Regions from separate parts of the Massilia sp. 9096 genome, predicted to be linked through region 3. Evidence: predicted binding sites of a transcription regulator. Region 3 holds the regulator's gene; each other region holds the start of a gene.
What was found. The regulator HrcA, encoded in region 3, represses chaperone genes, less so after heat shock. The targets are predictions, from matches to a motif close to TTAGCACTCNNNNNNNNNGAGTGCTAA.
Positions count from the first base shown of each region.

Region 1: the regulator HrcA is predicted to act here: its motif matches at 3,538-3,564, upstream of groES (co-chaperone GroES).
Region 2: the regulator HrcA is predicted to act here: its motif matches at 2,359-2,385, upstream of rpoH (RNA polymerase sigma factor RpoH).

Region 1 covers NZ_JQNN01000001.1:3,300,746-3,305,750, forward strand. The annotation lists gene FA90_RS14175 (LysR family transcriptional regulator) at 22-924, shown strand; gene lgt (prolipoprotein diacylglyceryl transferase) at 926-1,741, shown strand; gene FA90_RS14185 (EVE domain-containing protein) at 1,748-2,239, opposite strand; RNA gene ssrS (6S RNA) at 2,311-2,491, opposite strand; gene FA90_RS14190 (cell division protein ZapA) at 2,687-2,998, opposite strand; gene FA90_RS14195 (hypothetical protein) at 2,995-3,264, opposite strand; gene groES (co-chaperone GroES) at 3,613-3,903, shown strand; gene groL (chaperonin GroEL) at 3,934-5,005, shown strand, end outside.
Region 2 covers NZ_JQNN01000001.1:5,295,682-5,300,686, forward strand. The annotation lists gene FA90_RS23150 (dienelactone hydrolase family protein) at 1-788, shown strand, start outside; gene FA90_RS27555 (hypothetical protein) at 1,044-1,175, opposite strand; gene rpoH (RNA polymerase sigma factor RpoH) at 1,344-2,234, opposite strand; gene FA90_RS23160 (aldehyde dehydrogenase family protein) at 2,926-4,449, shown strand; gene ftsX (permease-like cell division protein FtsX) at 4,505-5,005, opposite strand, start outside.
Region 3 covers NZ_JQNN01000001.1:3,915,979-3,920,983, forward strand. The annotation lists gene dapB (4-hydroxy-tetrahydrodipicolinate reductase) at 1-56, opposite strand, end outside; gene FA90_RS16905 (outer membrane protein assembly factor BamE) at 53-673, opposite strand; gene fur (ferric iron uptake transcriptional regulator) at 808-1,236, shown strand; gene hrcA (heat-inducible transcriptional repressor HrcA) at 1,402-2,415, opposite strand; gene FA90_RS16920 (HAD family hydrolase) at 2,468-3,187, opposite strand; gene FA90_RS16925 (hypothetical protein) at 3,369-3,986, shown strand; gene FA90_RS16930 (hypothetical protein) at 4,004-4,705, shown strand; gene FA90_RS16935 (hypothetical protein) at 4,889-5,005, opposite strand, start outside.

The sequences.
Region 1 (5,005 bases), 620 kb from region 3:
ACCCGTCACTCACGCCATCGCATGAACCTCGAGCTGCGCCAGCTGCGCTATTTCGTCACCGTCGCCGAGGAATTGCACTTCGGCCGCGCGGCGGCGCGCCTGCACATGACGCAGCCGCCGCTGTCGCAGGCGATCGCCGCTTTCGAGGAGGGTCTCGGCACGCCGCTGTTCATGCGCAACCGGCGCATGGTCGAACTGACGCCGGCCGGCCACGCCCTGCTGCCGGAAGCGCGCCGCCTGCTGCTCGAGGCTTCCGCCCTGCCCGCGCTGGCGCGCCGCGCCGCGCTGGGCGAAACCGGCCGCCTGGCGCTGGCCTTCGTCACCTCGGCCGACTACAGCGTGCTGCCGCCCTTCCTGCGCCGCTACAGCGAACGCTACCCGGGCGTGCACCTGCGCCTGCAGGAAGCGACCTCGGACGTGCAGATCGAGGAACTGCTGGCCGGCCGCATCGACGCCGGCCTCCTGATTCCGCCGCTGCCGGACAAGGCCCAGGCCGAACTCGACTACATGAAGGTGCTCGAGGAGCCGCTGGTGCTGTGCGCGCCGGGCGGCCTGCTCGCGCGCGCGGGCGCGGGCACGGATGCACCCGTGCGCCTGCAGGACCTGCCGCACCTGCCGCTGATCATCTTCCCGCGCGAGGTGTCGCCGGGACTGCACGACGCCATCCTGTCGTGCTTCCATGCGGCCGGGCTGGCGCCCGCGATCGGCCAGCAGGCGATCCAGATGCAGACCATCGTCAGCCTCGTGTCGGCCGGCATGGGCTTGGCACTTGTGCCACAATCGGTCTGCAACCTGATGCGCCCGGGCGTAGAATACCGTGCCCTCGCCGGCCCGACACCATTGGTCGAAACCGGCATCGCATGGCGCCGCGATAATCCGTCGCCGGTGCTCGAGGGCTTTCTGGAATTACTGAGGACAACTTAATATGATTCATCATCCGCGACCGAATCCGATCGCGTTCAGCATTGGCCCCGTCGACATCCATTGGTACGGCATCATGTACGTGCTGGCCTTTGCCCTGTTCATCATCCTGGGGCGTGTGCGCATCCGTACCCAGCCGCATGTGCAGGCGCAGGGCTGGACCAATTCCGACCTCGACGACATGCTGTTCTACGGGATGCTCGGCGTCGTGATCGGCGGGCGCCTGGGCGAGGTGCTGTTCTACCGCCCCGACTATTATTTCTCGCACCCGCTCGAGATCCTGCAAACCTGGCATGGCGGCATGTCCTACCACGGCGGCTTCATCGGCGTGCTGATCGCGATGGCGCTGTGGGCCAGCAAGCGCAAGCGCAACCTGCTCGACGTGTACGACTTCATCGCGCCGATGGTGCCGATCGGCTATGCCTGCGGCCGCCTGGGCAACTTCATCAACGCCGAACTGCCGGGCCGCATGGCCGATCCCTCGCTGCCCTGGGCCATGGAGTGGCCGGGCATCACCGATCACCTGGTGCATCCGTCGCCGCTGTACCAGATGCTCATCGACGGCATCCTGGTCTTCGTCATCATGTGGATCTTCGCGCGCAAACCGCGTCCGCGCCTGGCCGTGGGCGCGCTGTACACCACGCTGTACGGCTGCGCGCGCTTCTTCACGGAATGGTTCCGCGTGCCCGACTGGGAAACCCACGTGTTCGGCCTGCCGATCACCTCGGGCCAGGTGCTGTCGCTGCCGATGATCGTGGCCGGCCTCATCATGCTGTTCTGGGCGTATTCGAGCGGAAACCGCCAGCCGGCCCACGCTTGAGCGGACTCAGGCCGCGGTGTCGAGCGCGGCCCCGGCCTCGATCCCGGCCATCTCCAGGATCTTGTTCCACTGCCCCGGCGTGACCGGGGACACCGACAGCCGGCTGCCCTTCTGCAGCAGCACCATCTCTTCCAGTTCGGGCACCCCGCGCAGCCCGGTCAAGGGCAGGTAGCGGCCCTGGGCCACCGCCGTCACGTCGACCGAGATCCAGCGCGGATTCTCCGGCGTCGCCTTCGGATCGAAATACGGACTGCCCGCATCGAACTGCGACGCATCCGGATACGCCGTGCTGGCGACGCGCGCGACGCCGGCCACGCCCGGCAGGGCGCAGCTCGAGTGGTAGAACAGGATGCCGTCGCCGACCTGCATCTGGTCGCGCATGAAATTGCGGGCCTGGTAGTTGCGTACCCCGAACCAGGCGACCGTGCGTTGCGGCGCCGCCAGAACGTCTTCGAAACTGACTTCGTCGGGTTCGGATTTCATCAGCCAGTAGCGCATGCACACTCCAATGGACTAATAAAAAAACAAATAAAAAAGCGGTTGCGCACGCGTCGCAACCGCTTCTGGAATGTAGCCCCGCATGTGCCGTTATTGCCGGCATCCCGAACCAAAAGGCTCAAGGTGGTCACAGTCAGCTCAATTTCGGGTTCGTCAGACAAGTGACGATCGCGCCCACCAAGCATATTCCGCAACCTATGCGAATGAATGGTTCAAGGAATATATGACAAATCTCGAACACCGCAGGGTAGACGCCAGTTTACTACGATGAACTTCCTTGTCAAACGAATTCGGTTCACAAGGACTTCGAAAACCGTCGCGAGCGGCAGCAATGGCGGTCAAGAGGCGCAGCTGTACGGACGTACAGCCGGTGCGCCGCTGCGGCGCCTCGCAGGGCTCGGCGCCTCCACCGCCATTGCAACGCGCAGCAGGCTTGCGAGGTTCTTGTCAGGACAAATTCCCTTGCGGCGCCAGGGCCTGGTCCAGCACCTGGTGCATCGCGTCCAGCTTGTGCTTGACTTCCAGGATGGTCAGATCGGACAGCGGCCCTTGCGGCGATTTGACCGACAGGAATTCTGCCGCCACCGACAGCGCGGCCATCACGGCGATGCGGTCGGTGCCCTTGACCTTGCCCGAGTCGCGCAGGGCGCACATCTTACCGTCGAGATATTGCACGGCTTCGCGCAGCGTCTTCTGCTCGCCTTCCTTGCACGCCAGGCGGTAGGACTGGCCCATGATGAGGACGTCAAGTTGGATCATCGGCTGGCCTCGTTGATGTCTAGGTCGGTCGCGGAAGCGTCGGGGGCCGCGCCATCGTCGGCGCTGTCGTCGGACTGGGGCTCGAGCTGGACCAGCAGCGCTTCGACGCGGCGCTGGGCTTCGATCAGCCGGTGCTTGAAATCGACGTTCTCGGCGCTGAGCAGCGCGTTGGCCTGGCGCAGCAGATAGTTCTCGCTGCGCAGCGATTGCGCCAGCTGGGCGAGCCGGTCGATTTTATCGGAGAGGTCTTGGAATTCGGAAATCATTCATAACTATAGGATCGAGTCGAATACCCCGTCAACAGAATCACGATTGCCTATGCACCGTGACTACCGATCGTGCGCACACCCCGCCGGATAGGTGGTAGTCTGTCGGGCTTATGTGTTCGCCAATCGCGAACGTCCCATCGCTTGAGGCAGGCTGCACAAGCTGCGTGTCTCGGTATTGCGGCAAGTCGACAACATCGCTTGATAACTCTCAAAAAAGTCTTGTCAATCTCGAAGACAGCGGCTTGAAATGGGGTGTTATCGTCCCTATAATTAGCACTCGTTAGCGGGGAGTGCTAACAATTTTCCCGAATCGTCTTATTCAGTCCAAACCAAAAGGAGTTTTGCATGAACCTTCGCCCATTGCACGATCGCGTTATCGTGAAGCGTCTCGACCAGGAAACCAAAACTGCGTCCGGCCTGATCATCCCTGATGCGGCCGCCGAGAAGCCGGATCAAGGTGAAGTGCTGGCCGTGGGCAACGGCAAAGTCCAAGAAAACGGCAACGTCCGTCCGCTGGAAGTCAAAGTCGGCGACCGCGTCCTGTTCGGCAAGTACTCGGGCCAGACCGTCAAGGTCAACGGCGACGAGCTGCTGGTCATGCGCGAAGAAGACATCATGGCCGTCGTGGCCCAGTAATCCAGTCCAATACGAACGGAGAAATAACAAATGGCAGCTAAAGATGTAGTGTTCGGCGACGTAGCACGCGCCAAGATGGTCGAGGGTGTCAACATCCTGGCCAACGCAGTCAAAGTCACCCTGGGCCCGAAAGGCCGCAACGTGGTGCTCGAGCGTTCGTTCGGCGCCCCGACCGTCACCAAGGACGGCGTCTCGGTCGCAAAAGAGATCGAACTGAAAGACAAGCTCATGAACATGGGCGCGCAGATGGTGAAGGAAGTCGCCTCCAAGACCAGCGACAACGCCGGTGACGGCACCACCACCGCGACCGTGCTGGCGCAAGCCATCGTGCGCGAAGGCATGAAATTCGTTGCCGCCGGCATGAACCCGATGGACCTGAAGCGCGGCATCGACAAGGCCGTCGCCGCCACCGTCGAAGAACTGAAGAAAATCGCCAAGCCGACCACCACCTCGAAAGAGATCGCCCAGGTCGGCACCATCTCGGCCAACTCGGACGCATCGGTCGGCGAGCGCATCGCCGAGGCGATGGAAAAAGTCGGCAAGGAAGGCGTCATCACCGTCGAAGACGGCAAGTCGCTGAACGACGAGCTGGACATCGTCGAAGGTATGCAATTCGACCGCGGCTACCTGTCGCCGTACTTCATCAACAACCCGGACAAGCAGGTTGCCGTTCACGAAAGCCCGTTCGTCCTGCTGTGCGACAAGAAGATCGCCAACATCCGTGACCTGCTGCCGGTGCTGGAGCAAGTTGCGAAGGCCGGCCGTCCGCTGGTCATCATCGCCGAAGACATCGAAGGCGAAGCGCTGGCGACCCTGGTCGTCAACAACATCCGCGGCATCCTGAAGACCGTCGCAGTGAAAGCCCCGGGCTTCGGCGACCGTCGCAAGGCCATGCTGGAAGACATCGCCATCCTGACCGGCGGCCAGGTGATCGCCGAAGAAGTCGGCATGACGCTGGAAAAAGTCACCCTGGCCGAACTGGGCCAGGCCAAGCGCATCGAAGTCGGCAAGGAAAACACCATCATCATCGACGGCGCCGGCCAGGCCGAATCGATCGAAGCGCGCGTCAAGATGGTGCGCGTGCAGATCGAAGAAGCGACCT
Region 2 (5,005 bases), 1.4 Mb from region 3:
CCGGCCGCTATGCCGTGGGCGGCGCGAGCGCGGCCACGCTGCTGGCGCAATTGTCGCCGTCGTTCGCCGCGCCGGTGGTGGCGCCGTCGGATGCGCGCTTGACCACGCGTTACCAGGAATTCCCGTCGCCGCAAGGCTACGGCAAGCTGCGCGGCTACCTGGCGATGCCGGCCAGCGCCAAGGGCAAGCTGCCGGCGATCCTGGTGGTGCACGAGAACCGCGGCCTGAACCCGCACATCGAGGACATCGCGCGCCGCCTGGCGCTGGACGGCTTCATCGCGTTCGCGCCGGACGCGCTGTTCCCGCTCGGCGGCTACCCCGGCGACGAGGACAAGGCGCGCGAGCTGTTCCCCAAGCTCGACCAGGCCAAGACGCGCGCCGATTTCGTCGCCGCGGCCCAGCTGCTCAAGACGCTGCCGCAGGCGAATGGCAAGGTCGGGGTGGTGGGCTTTTGCTACGGCGGCGGCATCGCCAACTATCTCGCCACGCAATTGCCGGATCTGGGCGCGGCGGTGGCCTTTTACGGCATGCAGCCGGCAGCGGCCGAGGTGGCGCACATCCACGCGCCGCTGCAGTTGCACGACGCCGGCAAGGACGAGCGCATCCTGGCCGGCTGGCCGGCGTACGAGGCCGCGCTCAAGGCCAACCACGTCGACTACCAGCATTTCGTCTACGCCGACGCGCAGCACGGTTTCAACAACGACACCACCCCGCGCTTCGACGAAGCGGCGGCCAAGCTGGCGTGGAGCCGCACGGTTGCGTTCTTCAAGGACAAGCTGGGCAGCTGAGCCGGCGGGCATGCATGCCGGCCTCGGAAGTCGAGCGATACTGCAACTGCAGCTGCAGCGCACGCGGCGCTGGCGCACATCAGCGCGGTATTGCGCCCGGCGCGCGGCGAATCATCGGGCGTGAAAACCCGGGTCGCATGCACCATCGTGCCTACGGGCTGGAGGAAAGACGTCGATCGATCGCCGGATCGGTGCACCGAAAGAAAAGGCGCCCCGGAGGCGCCTTTTTTCGTGTTGCGCTAAATCAGAGGCGAATCACGCGCGGCTGACACCGTCCACGAAGCCTTGGGTAAAGTCGTTCAAGCCTGCGCCGAGCCACATCATAAGCGCCGCCGCCAGCAGCAGGTTGCGGTTGGTCTTGCGATAGCCCACCGCCAGCAGCACCAAACCGATGATTTCGATCAGATAGAAAGAAAGTGTGTCATGTACGTCGACTTGTGATTGATGAGTCCGCTAGGGTATCAGATCGGCAAGCTCGTAAATACGCATATTGTCACTGCATAAGTGACCAAAAAAAAGCGCCCGAAGGCGCTTTCCTGATGCTGCGGTAAGGAATCAGACGTAAGCGGCCAGCGCCGTTTTCATCTTTTTCAGTGCTGCGGTTTCGATCTGGCGGATACGCTCTGCCGACACGCCGAACTCCTCGGCCAGCGTGTGCAGCGTGGCGCCCGAGCCGTCGTCGTTGGCCAGCCAGCGCGCTTCCACGATGCGGCGCGAGCGCGGGTCCAGCTTGCCCAGGGCCGTTTCCAGGCCTTCCGACTGCAGGCGCACCACTTCTTCGGCTTCCAGCACCTTGGTCGGTTCCTGCTGGTCCGACGACAGGTAAGCGATCGGCGAGAACTTGTCGTCTTCGTCGTCGGTCGGCGCTTCCAGCGCGATGTCGCGGCCCGACAGGCGCGTTTCCATCTCGATCACTTCTTCGCGCTTGACGTCGAGCATCTTGGCCAGGTCGTCGACTTGCTGCGGCGACATAGCGTCCAGGCCCTGCTTGTTGCTGCGCAGGTTGAAGAACAGTTTGCGCTGGGCTTTGGTCGTCGCGACCTTGACCAGACGCCAGTTCTTCAAGATGTATTCGTGCATCTCGGCCTTGATCCAGTGCATCGCGTAGGACACCAGGCGTACGCCCTGGTTCGGGTCGAAGCGCTTGACTGCCTTCATCAGGCCGATGTTGCCTTCCTGGATCAGGTCGGCGTGCGGCAGGCCATAGCCCAGGTAGCCGCGTGCGATCGACACCACCAGGCGCAGGTGGGACATCACCATCTTTTGCGCGGCGTCCAGATCGTTGTCGTCGCGCAGCCGCTTCGCCAGCGAGATCTCTTCCTCGTGGGTCAGCATCGGCAGGCGGTTCACCGCGGAGATATAAGCGTCGATATTGCCGAGATTGCCGTTGAAACCCAGTCCAAGAGCACGGCTGCCGGTAGGTACCAATGCGGATTGTGCGGACATGTTCACTCCCTCGTAAAAAGCTGCTGCATCGTCAATGCCATAAAGGCTGCCCCGGAGGCGCGGCGATTATGGGATGCGGACGGGATGCTTTCAATAGCCAAACCCGTCGTGTACGGACAAGATATTAGCACTCTCTTGAGGTGAGTGCTAGCCGCCACCATATTTCCGCTGACGTCCTTAAGTTTCGTTAAAGTGTTGCTTACAGGAATCGAAAACGGATCGGTTCAACTGTAGAGGTGGCACTGTGATGCAGCTGATTTAAATCAAACGCGGGGCTTGAAACGTTTGAAATCGGTAGAAGATAGGTTATGCCTGCAAGTTACAGAGGTCTGTGAACTGGCGCACCTAGACATGTAGGCCGATGCCTTGCGTCCGCCGTGGACTTGACTGGCGAACAGCGGAAGAGTTCACAAAAACACAAGGCGTTCCAAGGTCCGAGTTCATTGCGGACACCGGCAATCTGCTCCATGACGTTCCTCGGCGCGATGCGCCGATTCCCCCTCGGCACCGACGACAACGCCCCCCAAGACGCGGGTTTCCTTATTGCTGCGCTGCGGCAGCCGGACGCGCGAGATTCCATGCCTATGCTACGTTCATGATCCAGGCAGGCCACCGGGACGGTATGCGCAACGTATTTACCAGAGGTTTGGCCTGCGGAATTCAAAGCACATCATCGTGAAGGAATAATGCAATGAGCAAGAATGCCGAAGCACGCGAATACCAGAATTTCGATACGCTGTTCATCGATGGCCGCTGGAAAGCCGGCGGGTCCAAGCCCAGGCCGAATCTGAACCCCTGGACCGAACAGCCGATCGGCGAGGTCGCCCAGGCCAACGAAGCCGACCTGAACGCCGCCTACGATGCCGCCACCCGCGCCCAGCCCGCATGGGCGGCCAAGCTGCCATCGGAACGTGCACAGGTGTTCGCCAAGGTCGCCCAGATCATGGACCAGCGCCGCGAAGAGATCATCGGCTGGATCGTGCGCGAAGCCGGGGGCACCCTGCTCAAGGCGGCGCTCGAGTGGAAGTCGGTGCAGGGCGTCATGCTCGAGGCGGCGTCGCTGCCGTATATGGTCGAAGGCAAGATCCTGCCCAACGACACCGTCGGCAAGGAAAGCCGCGTCTACCGCAAGCCGGTGGGCGTGGTCGGCGTGATTTCGCCGTGGAACTGGCCGTTCCAGTTGTCGGCCCGTTCGGTGGCGCCGGCCATGGCGGTCGGCAATGCCGTGGTGCTCAAGCCGGCATCGGACACCCCGATCACCGGCGGCCTGCTGTTCGCCAAGATGTTCGAGGAAGCCGGCCTGCCGCCGGGCATCCTGAACGTCATCCCGGGTTCGGGCGGCGAGATCGGCGATGCCTTCGTCAAGCATCCGGCGCCGCGCGTGATTTCGTTCACCGGCTCGACGCCGGTCGGACGGGGGATCGGCAAGATCGCCTACGAGGCCGCGATCATCAAGCGTCTCGAACTGGAGCTCGGCGGCGACAGCCCGCTGGTGGTGCTGGCCGATGCCGACCTTGATCTGGCGGTCGATGCCGCCGTGTTCGGCAAGTTCCTGCACCAGGGCCAGATCTGCATGATCTCGAACCGCCTGATCGTCGAAGCGCCGATCTACGACGAGTTCGTCGACCGCTACGCCGCCCGCGTGAAAGGGCTCAAGATGAATGGTCCGGACGATCCCGAAACCTTCATCGGTCCGATCATCAATCGCGACCAGCTGAAAAGCGTGCAGGAGACGATCGCCCTGGCGCGCGGCGCCGGCTACCGCGAGATGGCCGGCGGCGAGGCGCAGGGACTGCTGATGCCGCCGCACGTCTTCGCCGACGTCGAGCCGGAAGGCGCGCTGTACCGGCGCGAGATCTTCGGGCCGGTCGCGCCGGTGATCCGCGCAGCGAATGCCGACGAGGCGCTGCGCATCGCCAACGACACCGATTACGGCCTGTCCTCGGCGGTGTTCACGCGCGACCTGGAAAAAGGCGTGCGCTTCGCGCGCTCGATCCAGGCCGGCATGGCGCACGTCAACGACCAGCCGGTGAACGACTTGCCGTTCAGCCCCTTCGGTGGCGAGAAGAACAGCGGCATCGGCCGCTTCAACGGCCGTTGGGCGGTCGAGGCCTTCACCACCGACCAGTGGGTCACGCTGCAGCACGCGCCGCGTCCTTATCCGTTCGACGCGCGCATCCTGAGCCCGGGGACGTCGGAAAGCGTGGGCGGCTAAGGCCGCTGGAGGGATGGCCGGTGCCCCGTCCGGGCGGCGCCGGTCCCTGACTTCATTACTTCAGCCGCGCCAGGTGGCGCTGCACCGACAGCATGGCGCCGGCCAGCCCGAGGCCGGCGCTGATCGCCAGCAGGGCGGCCAGGCCGAGCGGCGGCAGCGGCGCCAGCTGGAACTCGGACGCGTACAGGCGTGCGAATTCGGCGATGGCGGTATTGAGCGGACGCAGCGCGAGCGTTACCGCGCCCAGCGCCACCGCGCCGGCGCACAGGCCGAGCAGGGCGCCGGTATAGTAAAACGGACGGTGGATGAAGTCGTTGGTCGCGCCCAGCAGCTTCGACACGGCGATTTCCTCGCGCTGGGTCAGCACCTGCAGGCGGATCGTGTTGAACACCACCGCGATCACCACCACGCCCAGCGTCAGCGCCAGCAGCAGCAGCGCCATGCGCAGCACGTTCAGCAGCGCCGCCAGGCGCTTGACCCAGGCCGAGTCGACCTGCACCGAGTCGACGCCCGGCAGCGCGCGCATCTGCTCGGCCAGGCCGTCGACGCGCTCGGC
Region 3 (5,005 bases):
AGCATGCGGCCCATGCGGCCGCTGGCGCCTGCGACGGCGATATTCAACTTACTCATTGCCCGCCACCACCATCGCGCTGCTTGTCCTTGTTGCGCTTCATGTCGGCGATGTCTTCCTCGGCCGACTTGGTTTCGTATTTCGAGATGCCGATCAGGCGCGCGATGTATTCGCGTTCGGTCGGCAGGTTGCCGCCGTCGATGCGGTCGACCTTGTCATCCTTGAAGAACACGCTGACGCGGCTGGTGGTCAGCTCGCCGTTGCCGCGCGCCAGGTAGAACGGGAAGTCCCAGCGATTCGCATGGAAGGGATCGGTCAGCAGCGGGGTGCCGAGGATGAACTTGACCTGATCGCGCGTCTGGCCGGGCTTGAGCTGCTTGAGCATTTCTTCGGTAACGAAGTTACCTTGCTGGATGTCCGGACGATACGGCGAGATGAACCACAGGAACTTCTGGAATTGAGTGACGGTAGTGGTTTGCGCACCCGCGTTCGCGATGGCGGCCGATTTGTCGGCATCGGCGGCGACCGCGCTCGGGGCGGTGCTCACCGGCGCCGCCGGCTTGGTCTGGTTGCGCCAGGACGCGCAGCCCGAGACCGCCAGCGCCGTGCAGGCGAGGCCGGCCACGAGCGCTGCCCGCGCGTGGGAACGATGGAGAACGGCTTTCTTGGTGCGCATATCTGACCTTAAATCGATGAGAACCCCGCCCAATCCGCACTGCTTTTGTGGCGGTATGGCGAGGAGCCTGAATGAGCGTTGGCTCCGAAAACGCTATATCATAAAGCACTCCGCCCATCTACGAGTAACAAAACATGAGCAACAACCCAACCGACCTGAAGGCCAGCGGCCTCAAAGCGACACTGCCGCGGCTTAAAATTCTGGAGATCTTCCAGAACAGCACGGTGCGGCACCTGACGGCGGAAGACGTCTACAAAACCCTCCTGAACGAGAACATGGACGTCGGCCTGGCGACCGTGTACCGGGTGCTGACCCAGTTCGAACAGGCTGGCCTGCTGAACCGCAATCACTTTGAAACCGGCAAGGCGATCTACGAGCTCAACGCCGGCTCGCACCACGACCACCTGGTCTGCCTGGACTGCGGCCACGTCGAAGAGTTCTACGACGAGGAAATCGAAAGCCGCCAGCAAAAGATCGCCCTCGAACGCGGCTTCAAGATCGCCGAGCATGCGCTGGCGATCTACGGCAATTGCCAAACTCCCAACTGCCCGCACCGCCACTGAAGGGGCGCCCCGCAAACCCGCTGCCCGTTGCAGCTTCGGCGGGAGCGCCGAGCCCTGCGACGCGCGCCATGCCGCAAGTACGGCTGCGCTTCTCGGCCAGATCTGCTGCCGTTCGCGAAGGTTTTCGAGGCCCCCCGAAACGTTAGCCGGAAATCATTAACCCTGTCAGGAGTGGCTGAGCGCGTTCGAGAGCAGCTTGGCCGTGATGTCGACGATCGGGATCACGCGCTCGTACGCCATGCGGGTCGGGCCGATCACGCCCAGCGTGCCGACGATCTTGCCGTTGACTTCGTACGACGCGGTGACGACGCTCATCTCGTCCATCGGCACCAGCTTGGACTCCCCGCCGATGAAGATCTGCACGCCGCCGGCCTTGCTGGAGACGTCCAATAGCTGCATCAGCCCGGTTTTCTGCTCGAACATCTCGAACATCTGGCGCAGCGAGCTCATGTTGGAAGACAGGTCCGACACCGACAGCAGGTTGCGTTCGCCGGCGATGACCATGTCGTCGCCCTCCTGCATCGCTTCGCTGCCCGCCTCCACCGCGCTGTGCATCAGGCGGCCCATGTCGTCGCGCAGCTGGCGCAGCTCGCCGGTCAGGCGCGCGCGCACGTCGTCGAAGCCGAGGCCGGCGAAATTCTGGTTCAGGTAGTTGGCCGACTGCGTCAGCTGCGCCGGCGAATAGTCGACGTCGGTCAGCAGCAGGCGATTCTGCACGTTGCCGCGCGGATCGACGATGACTAACAAGATGCGCTTTTCCGACAGGCGCAGGAATTCGATCTGCTGGAACACCGACTCGCGCCGCGGACTCTGTACCACACCGGCGAATTGCGACAGCGAGGACAGCATCTGCGCCGCGTTGGCGATGACCTTTTGCGGCTGATGGGCCGGCAAGCGCATTCCGGCCTCGACCGCGTGCTCGTCGATCTGCCGCACGGTGAGCAGCGTATCGACGAACAGGCGGTAGCCGCGCGGCGTCGGGATGCGGCCGGACGAGGTGTGCGGGCTGGCGACGTAGCCCATTTCCTCGAGGTCGGCCATGATGTTGCGGATGGTGGCCGGCGAGAGGTCGAGCCCGGACAGCTTGGACAGCGCGCGCGATCCCACCGGCTGGCCGTCGGCGATGTAGCGCTCGACCAGGGCCTTCAATAGGGTTTGTGCACGGTTATCGAGTTGCATATTCTTTATTATGCCCGTTTATGCCCAGTAGATGGGCGCGCGTGCAGGCAATTTACGGCGATCCGTGCTCGCGCTTGAGCCAGTCGAGCAGTTCGTCGAAGTCACGCACGGTCGCGTCCGGCACTACGTCGTGCTCCAGGTGCTTCGTGGAACCGGTGCGGTTCATCCAGACCGCGCGCAAGCCGGCGCGCTGGGCGCCCTGCACGTCGAGCAGCACGTCGTCGCCGACGTACACCGCGTCTGCCGGATCGACGCCCAGTTCGCGGCAGGCGGCCAGGAAGATCGCGGCGTCCGGCTTGGCCACGCCCAGCTCGTGCGCCGCCACCGACACCTTGAAATGATGCGACAGGCCGATCGTGCGCAGGTCGGCGTTGCCGTTCGAGATCGAGCCGACCAGCACGCGGTCGCGCAGGCGGATCAGGCCGGGCACCACGTCGTCGAAGGGGATCACGGCGTTACGCGCGGCAAAGAATTGCGTCATCGCGTGCTCGACCTTGGCCGGATCTTCGCCGGCCTGTTCGAAGGCGGCCAGCAGGCCGGCGCGGCGCAGCTTGCCGAGGTCGAGGTTCAACTCCGGCTTTTGCGCCAGCATCTCGAGGCGCGCCTGGCGCAGCGTGTCGATCGTGAAGCGCTCGGCCACGCGCGGCGCATGCTCGCGCAGCCACGCGAACAGCGTTTCCTCGGCCTGCAGGATGGTCGGGGCGATCGGCCACAAGGTATCGTCCAGGTCGAACAGGATGGCCTTGGGCCAGGCGCGGCGGGGTGTCGTCATGCGACCCAAGGATAGCGAGGGCGACGAGGAAAATCAATGCGCGGCGTTGCCGTTACACCGTGATACAAAGGTGAATGAGTCCGCAACTCGGCAAATGCACTAAAATGATGGGTATTTTTCTATTCGATAGTGGCAGCCGGCGGCGTGTGGCGTGCACTATCCTGTCCCTTTCGGAGATTCTATGAAGCGTTCGACCCTGCGTGCTGGCCTTGCGCTCGCATGCGCGCTCGGCCTGTCTGCCTGCGGCGGCGGCAGCGGCGACCTGTATTTGACCGGCCAGATTTACGGCGGCGTGACCGCCGATGGCCTGATCCTTCAAAACAATGGCGGCGACGACCTGGCCGTGCCGGCCGGGGCCACGACCTTCCAGTTCGGCAACCGCATCTCCACCGACGACGAGTTCAGTATCACCGTCAAGCAGGCCCCGGCGAATTCCAGCGTCGACAAATGCGTCGTGTCGAACGGCCACGCGCGCGCGAATTACTACACGATTGGCCAGATTTCCGTGAGTTGCGCCATCAACCAGATTGCGATGACGGTGACCGTGAACGGCTTGACCGGCGCAGGCCTGACCCTGGTCAATGGCTCGGACAAGAAAGACGTTGCCGCCGGCACGCCCAGCGTGGTCATGGCTCCCGTTTTCCAGGATGGTCCTTATGCAGTCAAGGTGCTGAACCAGCCGGTCGGGCAGACCTGCAACGTCAGCGGCGGCGACACCGGCACCGGCGCCGGCACGGTCGGCGCGACGCCGGTCACCAGCGTCGTGGTCACCTGCACTAATAACGCGGCCAGCACTTAATCTATCTGGAGAATGCCATGAAGTTTTCCTTCGCGCGTAACGCGCTGGCCCTGGCCGCGTCGCTGTCGCTGGCGTCGTGCGGCGGCGGTGGCAAGGCCACCTATCCGATCAACGTCACCGTCACCGGCCAGACCGAAGCGGGCCTGGTGCTGAGCACCAACGGCACCGACTACAGCGTCCCGCTGCCGGCGGCCGGACAGAACTCGGTGACCTTCGTGTTCCCGAAACAGGTCGAATACGGCGAAGCCTACTCGGTGGTCCCGAAAGGCGCGACGCTGAGCGGCAATACCCTGACCACGCTCGGTACGCAGCCGGCGCACCAGACCTGCCAGCCGTCGACCGTCTATCCGCACAACCTGCTGGTCTACGGCACCGGCGGCCAGCTGGCCAGCGTCAACATCTATTATGACTGTGCGATCAATACCTATCCGCTTGGCGGCAGCATCACCGGCTTGACGGCCGATGGCCTGGTGCTGGCCAACGGCAACAACGACATCCTGACGGTGGCGTCCGGCGCGACCAGCTTCATCATGAACGCTCAGGTCCCGTACAACACGACCTTCGGCGTCTCGGTACTGACCCAGCCGACCGGCCTGACCTGCTCGGTGAGCGGCGGCAATGGTTCAGCCAATAACGGTACCGGCATCATGGACGACGCGGCGTCGAAGAACAATGCCGGCGTGACCAACCTGGTCGTGAGCTGCGTGCCCAACACCTGAGGCATTACATAGGAGATATGGTAGTTTCTTATATCAAATATTCCAATTAAAAATTGGACTGATATGTGCTAGTGCAGCATACTTCTACCTGTCTCCTCCAACTCTCCTCAGAAGAATTGGATTTAAGCCCGCCTCAACAGCGGGCTTTTTTTTGCCCTCTTTTCGCCAGGGAGGCGCTGCCGATCAGATGCGCTCCTTGTCGGCTGCGCTCAGGCGTTTGGCAGTCACCGTGATCACTTGCATCGGCTGGCCGTCGATTGCCTTCTGCTCGACGCTCACACGGGCAGCTTGGACACTTTG